Linked DNA regions of Saccharicrinis fermentans DSM 9555 = JCM 21142. The main gene of each other region encodes a partner of the protein of the gene in region 2 in a complex. Links are inferred from orthologs where the notes say so. Each region holds a gene or a part of one and is shown on either strand. Other genes may lie near its edges. The genes, in order: trxA and CYTFE_RS0103710.

Region 1 (5,839 bases), 3.2 Mb from region 2 along the record:
TGTGATGCGGAACATGATTTATTTATACAAGTAATTTATTGTTGAATATCTTGCATCTTTCAACAGGTTGAAGAAAGGAAATTATGTTAAAACAGAGCTTACAGCAAAAGTTGCTTCAGAAATTATCACCTCTACAAATACAGGTGATAAAATTGTTGGAGATTCCTGCGGCTCAATTGGAGCAACGTATCAAGAAGGAAATTGAGGAAAATCCGGTTTTGGAGTTGGAGGGAGAAGGCCGAGATAATGATTCTGATGAGCCCGAGGTGAAAGAGCAGGAAGTTGAAAAGGATGAACTTTCTATTGACGACTATATTCAAAATGAGGATATTCCTGCTTATAAATTACAAGCCCGTAATTTTTCCAAAGATGATAAGCATGAGGATATTCCATTTTCGGATGGGACTAGTTTTCATGAATTCTTGACTGATCAATTGGGATTGCGCATTTTGGATGAACGGCAGCGTTTGATGGCTGAGCATATTGTAGGGAATATTGATGAGGATGGATATCTGCGTAGAGAGGTGGATGAGATTATTGATGATATTGCTTTTAGCCAAAATGTGGAACTGGATGAGCGAGAAGCCTTGGATGTGCTTGAAATAGTTCAGGATTTTGAGCCTGCTGGGGTTGGTGCACGCGATTTGCAAGAGTGTCTGTTGCTCCAACTAAAGAAAAAGGACAAAACCATTCCTGCGGTCAATGATGCTTACAATATAATTAAATATCATTTTGAGGAGTTTACTAAAAAACATTACGATAAGATTACCAAGCGCTTGCATTTGGAAGAAGAGGATGTGAAAGAAGCCATGGAGGAAATACTAAAGCTGAACCCAAAACCAGGAAGTTCATATAGTAATCCTATGCATCGAATGGTTCAACATATTATACCAGATTTTATTTTAGAAATAAAGGATGGTAATCCTGAATTGTCCTTAAATACTCGTAATGTGCCTGAATTGAGGATCAGCCAGACTTATTCAAATATGCTGCAAGACTATTCGGGTAACAAAAAAAACCGGTCTAAGGATAAAAAGGAAGCGGTGATGTTTGTTAAGCAGAAGCTTGATTCGGCCAAATGGTTTATTGATGCTATTAGACAGCGGCAGAATACGCTGTTGATGACGATGAATGCCATTCTTGAATATCAAAAACAGTATTTTTTAGAAGGTGACGAAACCAAGTTGCGCCCTATGATATTAAAGGATATTGCTGAAATTACCGGGCTGGATATTTCAACCATATCAAGGGTGTCAAATAGTAAATATATTCAAACTCATTTTGGAATATTTCCCTTGAAGTTTTTCTTTTCAGAAGGTATGCAGACTGATTCAGGAGAGGAGGTATCGACGCGTGAGATAAAAAAAATATTGTCGGAGTGTATCGAGAGTGAAGATAAAAGAAAACCTTTGACAGATGATAAACTGTCGAATATATTAAAGGAGAAATCCTATAATATTGCCAGGAGAACTGTTGCTAAATATCGTGAGCAATTGAATATTCCTGTAGCTAGATTGCGCAAAGAGTTATAATTGGTAAAGAATTGTTTTAATGGCCAAAAGAGTTGCTTTCATTGTTTCTTTGTTGTTACATCCCCTTCTGATGCCTACGATTGGCTTATTGGTGATATTTAGTACACAAAGTCATGTAACGTTTATCCCCTTTGAGTATCGTAGGATGGTTACCATTATTGTGCTGGTAAGTACTTGTATTTTACCCCTAAGTATCATGCCTTTGTTTTTGCAGATGGGGATCATGAAAACCATGCAGATGGAGACTGCAAAGGAGCGTATTGTACCCTTGTTGACTACATCGGTCTTTTTTCTTTTGGGTTATTTCTTTCTAGGAAAATTTCAACTACCTACTTTTATTCCGGTATTCATCTTGGGTACCTTATTGGCTGCACTGCTTTCTATGTGTATATCATTTTTTTGGAAGATAAGCATTCATATGGTTGGTATTGGTGGTCTTTGGGGAGCATTACTTTCCTTGTCTGTGAAATATGGTATTAATACCTTTTTATGGATGCTAGCGGTTATTGCCGTAGCCGGAATGGTCGGAAGCTGTCGATTGATACTCGGCGCTCATACGCCTAAACAGGTGTATGCTGGTTTTGGTTTGGGGCTAATGGTTATTTGTTCTTTGGTATATGTGTACTATTGAAACATAGCACAAACCCTCCAATTTAATGATCATCCTACTACGTACTTCATGATGGGTGTTTATCTGTCTTTTACCTGCCTTTTCGCATCCATCGTGGGCCTACTGCTCTTGAAGCGGAAGGGGAAAAAGAATCGCTGTCTGAATTGACTGCCCTGACATCTTCGATAGAGTAAAATGCTTTGGGGTTAAATTTTTTTATGAGAGGTATTACGTGTTTTATCTTGCTACGTGGAACCACAGCGAAGACAATATGTACGGGGCCATTTTTGCCGGTAGCTTCAATGGAAGTGACGGCAAAGCCTTTGGTCCTGAGTATTTCAATCAGTGTGCTGGCATCGCGTGATGTTACCGTGCGGATCATTTGTATGCCCAGTGCCATCTTTTCTTCAATGCGTAATCCTACGTAGTTACCCGTGGCAAAGCCTCCCGCATAGGCTACATAGCATGTCCAGTTGTCTAGGTTTTCAAAGATGCGAGTGATGGCCATCAACCATATGAGCATTTCAAAGAATCCTAGAATGGGGGCAATCACTTTATTTCCTCTTGATACAAATATGATACGTATAGTATCCATGCTTACATCCATGATTCTGGCAAAGAATATCATGAAAGGAATGACTATATAAGTAAATAGAAACGAATCATAAAAGGAAGCATCCATGAGTGTGTATGTTTGAATGTTAGGAGTTACTATCGAATAAGAAAGGCCGCCAAAAATGGCAGCCTTTAGATTATTATTTGGTGTACGATTACATAAGTGCGTCAAGTTTAGAAGCCAAAATAGTTTTTGGAACAGCTCCCACTTGTTTGTCAACAACTTCTCCGCCCTTAAAGAAAAGGATGGTTGGTATGTTTCTGATACCAAATTTAACTGATGTGGCAGGGTTGCTGTCTACATCCATTTTGGTGATTACTGCTTTATCTCCATACTCCTCTGCCAATTCTTTTACCACAGGAGCTACCATTCTACAAGGACCACACCATTCAGCCCAAAAGTCAACCAATACTGGTTTGTCTGATTTTAAAACTAATTCTTCAAAGTTTTCGTCTGTTACTTCAATAGCCATAACGTTATATTATAAAATTTGTACTTTAATTCTCAAAATGTTCTAACGCAAAAATAGTAAATAAGTTTGTCCCTAAACAAATTACATGCAAACTTTTATATATATAATTCCCTATATATTGATAGCACATATTTTACGCGTTTTTTTTCACTGTATGAAGATACGAAATAAAAAGAAGTAATCAATTTACTTCAATAGTTGCTTTGTGTGTTTATTCATTTTTGCTGTTGGGTATTTAGCTCGAGTAAGGTTGTGATGGGATAATGGTCACTGTAGTTGATTTTCTTTCTCTCGTAATTAAAGCCTCTAAATTCAGGGGCGTGAAAAATAAAATCTATCCTGAAGGACGGTAAGTTACCATTGTATGTTCCTCCAAAACCATTTCCTGATTCCATAAAAGCATCTTTTAATGAGCCGCGTACTTTTCGGTAAACATACGATACCGGGGTGTCATTAAAATCACCGCATACGATGGTTGGGTAGGGTGAGTTTTTGATATGGCGACCTATGGTTTCTGCCTGTGAGGCGCGGTGTGCAAACGCAGTGTTTAGTTTGGTAAATATTTCATAGACTCCTTTTCGTCTTTCTTTGTCGCTCTTAAATTCTAAACTGTCGATAAAATTGTAGTTTTCACGTTTTAATCGAATAGATTCTAGGTGGTTATTAAATACCCTTATTTTTTGTCCGTTGACATTGATGTCGGTCTGTGAACTGAGATTGGTGGTGTTCTCAAATGCTAAAGGCTTTTTAAAAATGATGGGGTACTTTGAGAAGGTGGCTAAGCCATATTTTTTTCCTGATCTGGTTTCTATATTGTATTCGAGGTGCTTGTATTTGAATTGCTTAAATTTTGAAATAATATTGTTTTCAGAGTATTGCGGATTGTTGTTGTTGATATAAAACTCCTGAATACACAGTATATCTGGATTTTGACTTTTGATGAACTGATAAATCTTTTGGGGTGTTGTTTTGTCTTTTGTCCAGACATATTTGTCAAACATGCGCACATTGTACGACATTACTTTAATGGGATTTTGCAGCTCCGATCTATTAACTTCCTTGCCTGTATTGAACGAAAAAACAGCATGCCACTGTGCCCATGTTAAGATGAGAGCAAGTAATGAAAAGACGAATCGTTTTCGTTTTTTTAAGGCCCAGTATATAACAAAAAATAAGTTGCTGATCCACAATAAAGGGAAAGCAAAACCGATGAAGGATAGAAAGCTGATGTGTATGGGGCTTACATAGGCTCCCAAATAGGCCAGTGCTATCAATACTAGTACGATTGTATTGATGAGTGAAATGAGGGAGCGTGTTATTTTATGAAATAGTTTTGGCATTAATTATTGCTAGCGTTAAACAAATCGTCTTTTTCTTGTTTGGTTAGACTATCATAACCACTGGTTTTTATTTTGTCCAGAATTCGATCGATGTTACTTTGTTTCTTCTTTTTGTTGGCATTATAGTCCATGTCACTCACCGGACGTTTGGTGCGTGAGTGGGTAACCCTCATCTTGGGTTTGCGCGAGAAGAGAGAGGCTAGATTGTCCATGAAATGATTAAAACGCAAGGTAATGTCTTTGCCTTTTACTGCTCTTGAGGCAAAGAACATGCCTAATAAGGCACCTCCAATATGGGCTAAATGACCACCTGTATTGGAAAAAGAAGGAATCGAAATCAGATCCAAAATTAATAATCCGATGGCTAAGTACATGAGTTTGATAGGTCCCAATAAAACTAAATGAACCTTGTAGTTTGGTGAATAGCTGGCAGCGCTAAATATGATGCCCATTACGGAGGCGGATGCTCCCATCATAATGGGGGATTCGGTGAAATTATTTAATGCAGGAAATATATTGTATGAAAGAATGTATAACAGAGCACCTGCCAAACCACCCATGAAATATACTCCCAAGAGCTGGCGTGGATTGAAGAATTGTAAGAATATTCGGCCAAACCAAAATAAATAAAGCATATTGAAAAGAATATGCATAAAATTAAAGTGTAGGAACATATAGGTAAAGATGCTCCAGGGTTTTAAAAGTAATGCGCCAGGATCGGCAGGTACAGAGAACCAGCTTTTAATCATATAGGCCCATTCGGCATGTTGAGCCAATGAAAAGAAAGCATCTAATATTAGAAATACCAGAAAAACGCCGATGTTCACATAGATAAGTCTGGTGACTACACCACCTTGTCTAAAAGATTCTTTTATTTCGTCTGCAATTGCCATATACTAAAAATAAGTATTTCGATGAATTAATATTAAAAAAAGAGACTAAAATTGTTTTTTTCTCCAAAACCTTATCAAAATAAATCCGAACAACATTCCACCCAAGTGTGCCAGGTGTGCCACATTATCACCAGGGTTGTTTTGCATTAATAGAAATAGTTCAATTCCGCCGTATCCTATGACAAAATACTTGGCTTTTATGGGCACAATCATATAAAGGTATATTTGTTCGTTGGGAAACATCATACCAAAAGCCAGTAACAGTCCAAATACTGCTCCCGAAGCACCTACCATGGGCGCGTTAATTAAATGATTAAGTGTGGCAGCGGTTTCGTTGACATAGTTTTTGCCTTCCAGTAAAATGGAGTGTCCTTGG
Region 2 (11,022 bases):
ATCTCCGGTTTACATTTTCATAATTTGTGTGAGCAAAATGTGGATGCCCTTGAGAGAACTTTGGCGGTGGTGGAAGATAAGTTTGGTTTTTTATTGCAGCGGTTATCGTGGATTAATTTTGGGGGAGGACACCATATCAGTCGTTCCGATTACCAAGTGGATCGTTTAATTCAACTGATCAAAGACTTCAAACGAAGGCATGCTTTAGAGGTGTACTTGGAGCCAGGTGAAGCCATTGCCTTAAATACAGGTGTTTTAGTTACTACAGTAGAAGATGTGATTATTAACGAAAAGAGTATTGCCTTGCTGGATACTTCAGTAACTGCACATATGCCCGATGTGCTTGAGATGCCTTACCGTCCACTTATTTTAAATGCCGATGAGCCCAATCGTAAAAAATATACTTATCGCTTGGGGGGTGTAAGTTGTTTGGCCGGTGATGTGGTGGGTGATTATAGTTTTGATGATGAACTTAAGGTGGGTGATCGATTGATATTCGGAGATATGGCTCATTATACGATGGTTAAAAATACTACTTTTAATGGAGTACGTTTGCCTTCTATGTATATTTATGATGAAGAAGCAGATCAGTGCCGTTTGGTGAAGCATTTTACGTACGAGGATTATAAAAATCGTTTGAGTTAGTAAGGGACAATGGATTACACTAAATATTTTTGTGGAGAAGATGGCTACTGTCTTGATTATAATAAGGCAGCTGTTGCCGTATTGCCTGTTCCTTATGATGGAACGAGTACATGGGTGAAGGGCTCAGATAAGGGACCGGCAGCGTTAATTGAAGCTTCAGGAACATTGGAAATGTTCGATATTGAAACCGGAAATGATGTTTCTAAAAAAGGTATATATACGCTGCCTCCGGTAATAGAAGACCGATCACCGGAAAAAATGAGTGAGGCGGTGGAACGTGCCATTACCCAACTATTGGGTGATGGTAAACTCCCTGTTTTAGTGGGAGGAGAGCATTCTGTGAGTATTGGTGCTTTTAAAGCCATGGCTAAGCGATATGAGAATATCACCTTTTTGCAGTTTGATGCCCATGCAGACCTGCGGGAATCTTACGAAGGTTCCGCATACAACCATGCCTGTGTGATGCACCAGGCCAAAAAACTGGCTCCTATTGTTCAGGTAGGTATACGAAGTATGTGCCAAGAAGAGCGTGTGTATGTTGACCCTGAGAAGATGTTTTTTCGTTATCAAATACGGCAAAATATGGATTGGCAAAACGATGTTATGGCGCAACTGAGTGGGGATGTCTATATTACGATCGACCTGGATGTTTTTGACCCTTCTATTATGCCATCTACAGGTACCCCTGAACCAGATGGACTGTTGTATCACGAGGTGCTTTCAATGATTCGAAAAGTTCAAACGCATTGTAACATTGTGGGTTTTGATGTGGTTGAGTTATGTCCCAATGAAAAAAATAAGGCGCCCGATTTTTTGGCCGCGAAACTTGTTTACCAAGTGTTAAGCGGAATTTAATGTGTTTTAAGCTCAATTTTAAGATTATATAATTTTGTTTTTTTTAAGATTACGGTGATGAGAAAATGGACTGTTGAAGACTCTAAAGAATTATACAATATAGAAGGATGGGGAACAGACTATTTCTCCATCAATAAAAAAGGTAATGTAACGGTTTGTCCGAACAAGGACAGCGTTCATATTGATCTGAAGGAGGTGATAGATGAGCTTCAACTTAGAGATGTAACCGCGCCTGTGCTATTACGATTTCCTGATATTCTGGATAATCGTATCTTAATGATGACCGAATGCTTTGATCGTGCAAAAAAGGAATTTGACTTTAAGGGCGATAGCTTTGTGGTTTATCCCATTAAGGTAAATCAAACCAATCATGTGGTTGAAGAGATTGTAAGTCATGGACGTAAATTTAATGTGGGACTAGAGGCCGGTTCAAAACCAGAATTACATGCAGTGATTGCCACCAGCGTTAACAATGACTCTATTATCATTTGTAATGGGTATAAAGATGAGGACTATGTTGAGTTGGCATTATTGGCTCAAAAGATGGGGCGAAATATTTTCTTGGTGGTAGAGAAACTTAATGAGTTGCTGATTATTGCGGATATTGCTAAACGACTAAATATCCGTCCTAATATTGGTATTCGTATTAAATTGGCTAGCTCGGGTTCAGGTAAATGGGAGAGCTCAGGTGGGGATGCAAGTAAGTTTGGATTAACAGCCAGTGAGCTAATTGAGGCCCTTGATTTTATGGAAGCCAATGGTTTAAAAGATTGTCTGCGACTGGTGCATTTTCACATTGGTAGTCAGGTGACTAAAATTAGACGTATTAAAATTGCCTTGCGTGAAGCCGCTCAGTTTTATGTTCAGCTGCATGGACTGGGGTTTAATGTGGACTTTGTGGATATAGGTGGTGGACTTGGGGTTGATTACGATGGAACTAAATCGGCCAATAGCGAAAGTAGTGTTAATTATTCCATACAAGAATATGTGAACGATGCCATTTCGAGTCTGGTTGATGCCAGTGATAAAAACGATATTTCTCATCCTAATATAATTACGGAGTCGGGTCGTTCCTTAACAGCTCATCATTCTATGTTGGTATTTGAAGTATTGGAATCTACTTCCTTGCCCCAATGGCCAGAGGAGGATGAGATTACCGACGATGATCATGAATTGGTGAAAGAATTATATAACTCGTGGGAAGTGCTGAACCAAACTAAGATGTTGGAAGTCTGGCATGATGCCCAATCGGTTCGGGAGGAAGCATTGGATAGGTTTAGTTTGGGATTGTTGGATATAAAAACCCGCGCTCAAGTGGAACGTTTGTTCTGGTCTATTGCCTACGATATTCATAAAATTACCCAAAGTCTGAAGCATATACCCGACGAGTTTCATAGTCTTCCAAAACTTTTGTCGGATAAGTATTTTTGTAATTTTTCCTTGTTTCAATCTTTACCAGATTCATGGGCCATTGACCAGATATTTCCCATTATTCCCATTCATCGTCATCAAGAAAAGCCAACTCGACATGCCACTTTGCAGGATATCACCTGTGATAGTGATGGAAAGATTGATAGGTTTATTGCTACGCGTAATTTATCGCATCACTTACCTGTTCATACCGTTAAAAAGGATGAGCCTTATTATATAGGAGTCTTCCTGGTTGGTGCATATCAAGAAATATTGGGGGATCTTCATAATTTGTTTGGTGATACTAATGCGGTTCATATTTCAGCCGATGAGCATGGTTATCACATCGACAAGATTATTGATGGGGAAACTGTTGCTGAAGTATTGGAGTATGTTCAATATAGTCCTAAGAAATTGGTGCGCGCCGTGGAAACATGGGTAACTTCATCGGTTAAGAGTGGTAAAATTTCTTTGTCTGAAGGAAAAGAGTTTTTGTCCAATTATCGTTCAGGACTCTATGGTTATACCTACTTGGAGTAAGTGTTTTTTATGGCGCTTCTGAATTTGTTTTTATTTTCTTTTGTACTCCTATGTTGTATGTGTTGTTTCGGTAAAAACACCGTTAAATGGTATTTATCGGTAAAAACACCGTTATTGTATGGTAAATTGAGTGATTAATATTCCGGCAAGCACTGCAAAACCGAAGCTTAATAGGGTACCTATTAGTATGTATTCGCTTTTTTGTGTACCATTAAATCGTAATATGGATTTGGCAGCTAGTATTAAACCCACTGCTGCAAATTGTCCTATCAGTATTAATGAAAGTACCAGTAAACGTTCAATGATTCCTATTAATTTGCCTGCATTGGGTAAACTATCCTCTTTATTGATGGAGTCTGAAATTTGTATTTTAGATATCTTTAAGATATTGCCAATGATGATATTGGTTGGTTTGGTTACAAATATAAAGCTGGCAATAGTGGCCAATGTCTTTATTTTCAGATCCAATAAAAACGTGACATTACCCCAGTAGGCGTATGCTACCGAAATGATGATTACCATATGAATGCCTTGATCCCAAAAGAAGAAATTTTTTAAAGGGTACCTTAGTTGGATCGTACTTTTGGCTATGTCAGTGATCAGGTGCAAGCTCATTAATAAAATAGCGGCTTTCCAGAAGTGTATATTCAGTGATGCTATGTAACTTAATACCCCAACGATGAGCACATGGTATATGTGATTCCAGGTAAGTGCTTTTTCGCCTTTTTTATCCGACATAGCTTGTGTCTGGAAAATAAAATCAGCTAGCAAATGTGCTATAAATAATAGGAGGATGAGCTTAATCTGCATGATTGAAATAATTTTCAAAGTAGTTTACTGCTTTCTCAATGGCTAGCCATCCGGCAGCAGTTGAATGTTGGCTAATGGTTGACTGGTATTTTTCTAATTTTGATGCGATTTCTTTTTCTGTATAGCCCAGTAATTTTAGATAAATGACTTCACTTTGTTTGGGAGAGAAACGTGTAAAAATCGTATCAAGCAATGCTAATATAACATCAAATTCGTTTTGTATTTTTTCATTGGAACTGCAAAAATACATGGTGTTCTTAATAACTACCTTTTGCTTATTGGAAGTGGAATATCGTTTAATTGCTCTTCCTGAGAGATAAATGGCTTCCCCATCAATAATTCCTTTTTCAGGCTTAAAAGTCTCTAGTGGAGCAATGGCAATGGCTAGCCTAATGCCATGTTCACTGAAGTGCTTTAAGCGTGTCTTATCCTTTTTGTTAATCTCCAATGAAAGAGATTTAACAAAAGCTTTTAACAGTAGAGCTATGCGAAGAGCAAAGGTGGGTTCGTTTAATGCAAATTCGATGTAATCGCCTTGTATAAGCCGTCCGTAAAATTTCTCATTCTTATATAATTCTCCTAAATTATCTATCAGTTTATGGATAGATTCCTCTAAATTTCGTTTTTCAATTTCATTTAGGGATGTGTAGGAAATTACATCTGCTGATATTGTTGCAAAATACATGATTCTTGTGTTTATCGGTAAATATACACATAAATATTATTTATCGGTAAAAAAACCGTTAAATTAACAATGTGTTATACATTGTCTTTTGCTAAGCGATCACGTTGCTTACTTTTTTATTGGTGCATCTTACGGTTGGCTAATTAGTCTTTGCAAGAAAACTCCAAATACTGTGTTATTCTCATTTTTGAAACAGTCATTTACAATCAGTAAACTTTTTGTTTTCAAAAATATCGAAAGCCTTGTCTTTGAAGCTTTCTTATCAAAGACAGAAAAAACAGTCGTTCTCTTGCAGCCACTAATTAGCGAGTAAGAGCTTAGTTACCTACATGTAATGTATGAAAATTTTTCTTTGTAGTTGTACGATTCATAAAAAAATAGGCCTCTGTTTGTTCGTTTTACGTTTTTATGTCGTATGTTTGCAACATACAACATAAAAATAGAGGAGATGATTAAAACGAATGTTTTTAGTGAAGAACTGCAGGAGCTGGCGCGTTTTGCCAAAGCCATTTCGCATCCGGCAAGATTAGCGATTCTGAAGTATCTAGCGGAAACCAAGACTTGTATTTCAGGTGATATTTCAGGTTCGTTACCTCTTAGCAGGAGTACGGTATCTCAACACTTGAATGAATTAAAAGAATTGGGATTGATACAGGGAACCATTGATGGATTAAAAGTTAATTACTGTTTGTGTAATACTGATATTAACAGATATCTTCTTTTGCTCGAAAGTTTTTTTGAGCCCATCAAATCGGTCAGTATTCATTGTGATACAAACCAGGTCAAAGAGTCGAATTCAAAATAAAATGTAGGAATAACTGGAGTATATCAAACGAGCTATGGGAATGGGTTCATACACAGGAGTATGGATCATTTTAGTGAGTTTCATATGGCCATTGAAAGATAAATTATAAACATATGAAACTGGCCTGGCCAGCGCAAATAATTGGGCACATGGGTGAATGATTGGAATTTGCACCGGCTAGTGACGTTTTGCTAATTTTTAAACGGATGAAAGTATTGATTTTATGTACAGGCAATAGCTGTAGGAGTCAGATGGCTCATGGCTTTTTGCAATCATTTGATGCAAATATTACTGTGTGCTCAGCGGGTACAGAAGCATCGGGTAAGCTGAATGCTAAGGCTGTTAAGGCAATGGCTGAAATAGGTATTGATATTAGTGGACATACTTCTGATTCGGTTAGTAAGTACTTGGATGAGGAATGGGATTATGTTATTACTGTTTGTGGTGGCGCCAATGAAGCTTGTCCTGCCTTCGTGGGAAAAGTAAAACATCGTTTGCATATTGGTTTTGATGATCCTTCTCATGCATTGGGTTCAGAGGAATTTATATGGAGTGAATTTATACGGGTACGTGATGAAATAAAAGCAGGTTTTAGAAAATTTTATGACGAACAAATTAAACGGTAAGTATGAAACGAGCCATGAGAATAGATTCACACACAAGGGGGTGATTGTTTTCGGTGAGTTACTTATGGTCTTTGAAAGATAAAATTTATATATATGAAAGCACAGGATTTAAAATTTGTTGTGAAAGAAAAATATGGTGAAATAGCTTCACAAAGTAAAAAACAAAATCAAAGTTCTTGTTGCGGCAGTACTGGTTGTAGTGATCATATGGACTATACTATTTTTAGTGATGACTATACTAAGTTGGCAGGCTATCGTCCGGAGGCTGATTTGGGATTGGGGTGTGGTTTGCCTACCCAGTATGCTGAGATAAAATCCGGTGATCATATATTGGACCTGGGCTCAGGAGCGGGTAATGATTGTTTTGTTGCGCGTACCATAATTGGAGAATCGGGACATGTAACGGGAATCGACTTCACCGATGCCATGCTGGAGAAAGCAAATAAAAATCTGCAAAAAACAGGATTTAAAAATATTGATTTTATAAAAGGTGACATTGAAGATATGCCCTTGAAGGATAATTGTTTTGACGTGGTTATCAGTAACTGTGTTTTGAATCTTGTTCCTGATAAACAAAAAGCTTTTGGAGAAATTTTTAGGGTGTTGAAACCAGGTGGTCATTTTTGTATTTCAGATGTAGTGTTGACAGGGCAATTACCTGAAAAAATGCAGCAGGCTGCCGAAATGTATGCGGGCTGTGTCTCGGGAGCCATTCAAAAGGAACATTATTTAAATATTATTACAGGGAATGGATTTACTCATGTTGTGGTAAAAAAAGAGAAGGAGATAGAGATACCTCAAAATATTCTTTTGAATTATATCTCGCAGGATGAATTGACGGATTTTAAAAAGAGTAAGGTAGGTATTTATAGTATAACTGTGAATGGAACAAAGGAAATTTAATTGGAGTATATGAAACGAGCCATGAGAATAGATTCACACACAAGGGGGTGATTGTTTTCGGTGAGTTACTTATGGCCATTGAAAGATAAATTTAGACATATGAAAAAGCAAATTGGATTCTTTGAAAAGTATTTAAGTCTTTGGGTTGCTATCTGTATTGCTGTAGGTATTGCTATTGGTGGCTTTGTTGGAGATGGAATTCAGGTATTGGCTAACATGGAGATTTACAAAGTGAATATTCCGGTTGCCATTTTAATCTGGCTTATGATTTACCCTATGATGCTACAAATTGATTTTTCAAGTATTAAAAATGTAGGAAAACGTCCCAAGGGTTTAATATTAACCCTGGTGGTGAATTGGTTAATTAAACCATTTACCATGGCTTTTTTTGCATGGATGTTTTTTTCAAAATTGTATGGGGCATGGATTTCTCCAGAGGAGGCAGGAGAATATATTGCCGGTGCCATTTTATTGGGAGCTGCACCCTGTACCGCAATGGTATTTGTATGGAGTTACCTAAGTGATGGGGATCCGAATTATACATTGGTACAGGTGTCAGTAAACGACCTGATTATTTTGGTGGCTTTTATTCCTATTGTGGGTTTGTTGTTGGGTATTACTAATATCACGATTCCTTACGATACTTTGGTGGCTAGTGTTGTTGTGTTTGTAGTGGTTCCTCTTTTAGCCGGGTATATAACCCACAAAATTCTGATTAAACGCAGGGGAGCTGAATGGTTTAAAAATGAGTTTCTACCAAAATTTAAGCCCGTGTCAATTTTTGCTTTACTGCTTACATTGGTATTATTATTTGCCTTCCAGGGAAGCATTATTGTGGAGAATCCTCTTATTATTCTTTTGGTGGCTATTCCATTGGTTATACAAACCTACTTTATATTTTTTGTGACTTGGTTTAGTGGCAAAAAACTAAGGTTACCTTATGCCATTTGTTCGCCTGCTGCCATGATTGGGGCAAGTAACTTTTTTGAGCTGGCTGTAGCTGTGGCTATTGCTTTATTTGGCTTGCAGTCTCCGGCAGCGATGGTTACCGTAGTAGGTGTTTTAGTGGAAGTACCTGTGATGTTATCGCTTGTGAAATTGGCCAATAAATGGAAATATTAGTATAATGGTAAGCGTAAACCTGATATTCTTTATTGAAATCAGGTTTACGCTTCTTCGCTTATTTTTTTATGTCTGTTTATTGCATGCTGGCATGATTCTCAACAAAGTGTTTTAACCTAAACAAACAAATTAATAGATGTCCATCACGAAGTTTTGTACTGTGGTTCAATAGGCTTTCCATGGATATCCAATGCAATTCTTTAGAAGGAGAATCTAAGGTAATGACATAAGGGTACACCTGTTCGGGGCTGGCTCCCGCACATGGTATGTATTTTTCTCCAAGTTTTTGCATGGATTCAATTTTACAATTGAACATTTTTTTTGCAGAGATATAACGCTTCATCTCATATAGGTTTGTAATCTCCTTGGGTAGACGATAAGCTGGTGCTGTTAAAATAGTACTATTGCCTTCTTTTAACTGCGGAACAGGTAGTTCTCTTTTTTCAATACCTAAATAAATCTTGTTGTTAAAAGAAAATACAGGAAGGGTTACTATAGTGTTTGAACTAAGGTGTTGTGGTTCAATGTATTCAAGAATCGCTTCGCTATCTTCTTGTTGGTATTCATAAAACTTTGCACGCTTATGTACTAAAAAGTGGGCGGTACGATCACTCTTTTTATAGGGCTGCTTGGTTACTTGGGTGATTGTATCTATGTTTGATACAACAAGCTCCTGAGTTTTTTGAATTTGAATTTCTTCATTTAGCCATTTGCCCAAGGGTTTATTGAGTTTATTTAATAAACGATAAAGCCCCAGTTCTAGTCGAGCCTCAGGAAGTGCACCAACTTGTGCCGATTTTAGAAGTTGCAATGCATCATATTCGATGATTTTTCCGGATTCTTTAAAGCCTGAGAACGAACCTAAGCTTTTGAGTGTTTGGGGAGTGCTTGATATTTCAATGGAATAGGAAACTACACATTCATTAATGCCTCCCGGAGAGGTATAAAATTGGAGTTCTTTGGATAGTTGCTGTACCTTATCTTTCTTGATCCCGGTTCTTTCTGTTAAAATATCTTTGATATGATCAGCAGTGATATGCTTGTTGGTGGAACCTGTGATGCCTTCAATGATATAACCGCTATATCGTTTGTTATCAAGTATCCTGGAGAGTGTATTGATGATTGGGCGGGGGTAATTGTGTTTGGCAATTATCTTAATGTTTTCCTTGTCTATATAATAGGGGAGGAGGTCGATAACCGAACCCGGGCGATTGGCCAGGTCAAATATGGCATGGGTTTCCTCATGCACATAAGAATGTAACTCTAAAAAACTGTTGTTTTGAACCGGCAGCTGGCGGGCAGCCTTGAGGAGGGTACCCTTATTGATAACCTTTTCTGCTGCGATTACATAATTGGTAGGAGGGGTACTGATGACTTCGCCCTGGGCATTGGTGAGTTTAAATTTTCCTTTGTATCTGTTGTTGATAATCCACGCATTGTATATGGGTTGCGATACGATAGTTCTCATACCAAGAGAGGCCATTACATTTTCAAATTCTTCCTGATTAAAGTAGCCATATTCTTCCTGTAATTCAATTTTCCAATCCTTTAAATAATCTTTTCTACGGATGAATTCAACGGCATCAGGGAAGCTTAATTGATAGCTAGGCTCATTGTTTTCTTCTATTTTTTTTAAGGGGAATCCCCGCTCCTCAACGGTAGATAAAGACCTGGCATCACGTGCAAATTGCTCCAGTAGCTCGGCATCAAAATGACCTTGTTTATTATTCGGAAAATGAATGAAGATATCTTCATTGTCAGGTTTTACAAAATCACGAATCACCAATACGCCCTCTTCACAAAGAAGCTCAGCTTGCCTTTTAAGTGTTAAATATGCTTTTTGTGGTGCATAGTTGTTAAAAGAGGTGATGTGATGAATAGAGGAGCAATTGAAGAAGCCGCATATTTTTTCGGAGCTCAATGTTTCCAGGGTTTCTCCGTCATCGGCTCTAAACTCTAGGTTGGGTAAACTGTATTTTTCTCTGGCTATCTCAACCATCTTAGGGTTGATATCGATGCCAATTATTTTTGTTTTAGGGAATAGTAATGCCAGTATGTATGAACTAGTGCCAGAAGCCATCCCTACGTCTACGATGGAATGGCCTTCTTTTTCGGAGAAATAGGCACTGGCCGAAGCTACTTTTTCAACAATAATAGAATCCATTCCGGCCAGATATCTTTGGTATTTACTTTTGTCACCTCTATCTTGATCTGCATACATAATTTGAAATATTTTTTGGAGTCTAAAATTACGAGTTATTATTTTGTGACAAAACAATGTTTGCACTTTCGTTGGCGATGCCAATTTCAGCAATAGATCCTGCGTTGAATTGCAAGTAGTCATCTTCTAAACCGTCACTAAATATTTTGCCATTCATGGGCATGTAAGATTCTATATTTAAAGGCTGACTCTTTGAAATAATTCCTGCACATATACGTATGTCAGAGTGCTGACTTTTAAAAGGTTCTCGCACAACAAAGATCAGATTCTTTTCATTCCAATCCATCTTTATGTCTAGATTTGCATGTTTTCCATCAAAAGACTTATATATACCATTTGCCATATTCAGCAGGGAGCTTAACCATCCTGTTGATCCTGCACCTGTTGATACAATGATACC

Evidence for each region.
Region 1: the proteins of CYTFE_RS0103710 (region 2) and trxA are in contact, whole or in part, in an NMR structure (PDB 2IPA), measured with the Bacillus subtilis proteins. The link is inferred for Saccharicrinis fermentans DSM 9555 = JCM 21142 from one-to-one orthologs.

The regions. Positions count from the first base shown.
Region 1 is NZ_KI912107.1:4,096,549-4,102,387, reverse strand. The notes cover bases 1,572-4,379. They hold trxA (thioredoxin), read right to left. Parts: upstream 3,231-4,379; coding sequence 2,913-3,230; downstream 1,572-2,912. Other genes in these bases: CYTFE_RS0116675 (endonuclease/exonuclease/phosphatase family protein), read right to left, coding at 3,446-4,379; CYTFE_RS0116685 (DUF2179 domain-containing protein), read right to left, coding at 2,234-2,929; CYTFE_RS0116690 (hypothetical protein), read left to right, coding at 1,572-2,163. Outside these bases: rpoN (RNA polymerase factor sigma-54), read left to right, coding at 84-1,532; more of CYTFE_RS0116690, read left to right, coding at 1,552-1,571; more of CYTFE_RS0116675, read right to left, coding at 4,380-4,570; CYTFE_RS0116670 (rhomboid family protein), read right to left, coding at 4,570-5,463; CYTFE_RS0116665 (rhomboid family intramembrane serine protease), read right to left, coding at 5,509-5,839. UniProt on the Bacillus subtilis protein: Participates in various redox reactions through the reversible oxidation of its active center dithiol to a disulfide and catalyzes dithiol-disulfide exchange reactions.
Region 2 is NZ_KI912107.1:864,362-875,383, forward strand. Bases 4,673-7,666 are described here. They hold CYTFE_RS0103710 (arsenate reductase ArsC), read left to right. Parts: upstream 4,673-5,956; coding sequence 5,957-6,376; downstream 6,377-7,666. Other genes in these bases: CYTFE_RS0103700 (hypothetical protein), read right to left, coding at 4,673-4,945; CYTFE_RS24835 (ArsR/SmtB family transcription factor), read left to right, coding at 5,394-5,750; CYTFE_RS0103715 (arsenite methyltransferase), read left to right, coding at 6,470-7,279; arsB (ACR3 family arsenite efflux transporter), read left to right, coding at 7,379-7,666. Also shown: nspC (carboxynorspermidine decarboxylase), read left to right, coding at 1-645; speB (agmatinase), read left to right, coding at 655-1,500; speA (biosynthetic arginine decarboxylase), read left to right, coding at 1,558-3,450; CYTFE_RS0103695 (DUF3307 domain-containing protein), read right to left, coding at 3,562-4,260; more of CYTFE_RS0103700, read right to left, coding at 4,250-4,672; more of arsB, read left to right, coding at 7,667-8,401; CYTFE_RS0103725 (class I SAM-dependent methyltransferase), read right to left, coding at 8,478-10,622; CYTFE_RS0103730 (diacylglycerol kinase catalytic domain-containing protein), read right to left, coding at 10,651-11,022. UniProt on the Bacillus subtilis protein: Catalyzes the reduction of arsenate [As(V)] to arsenite [As(III)]. In vitro, can dephosphorylate para-nitrophenyl phosphate (pNPP).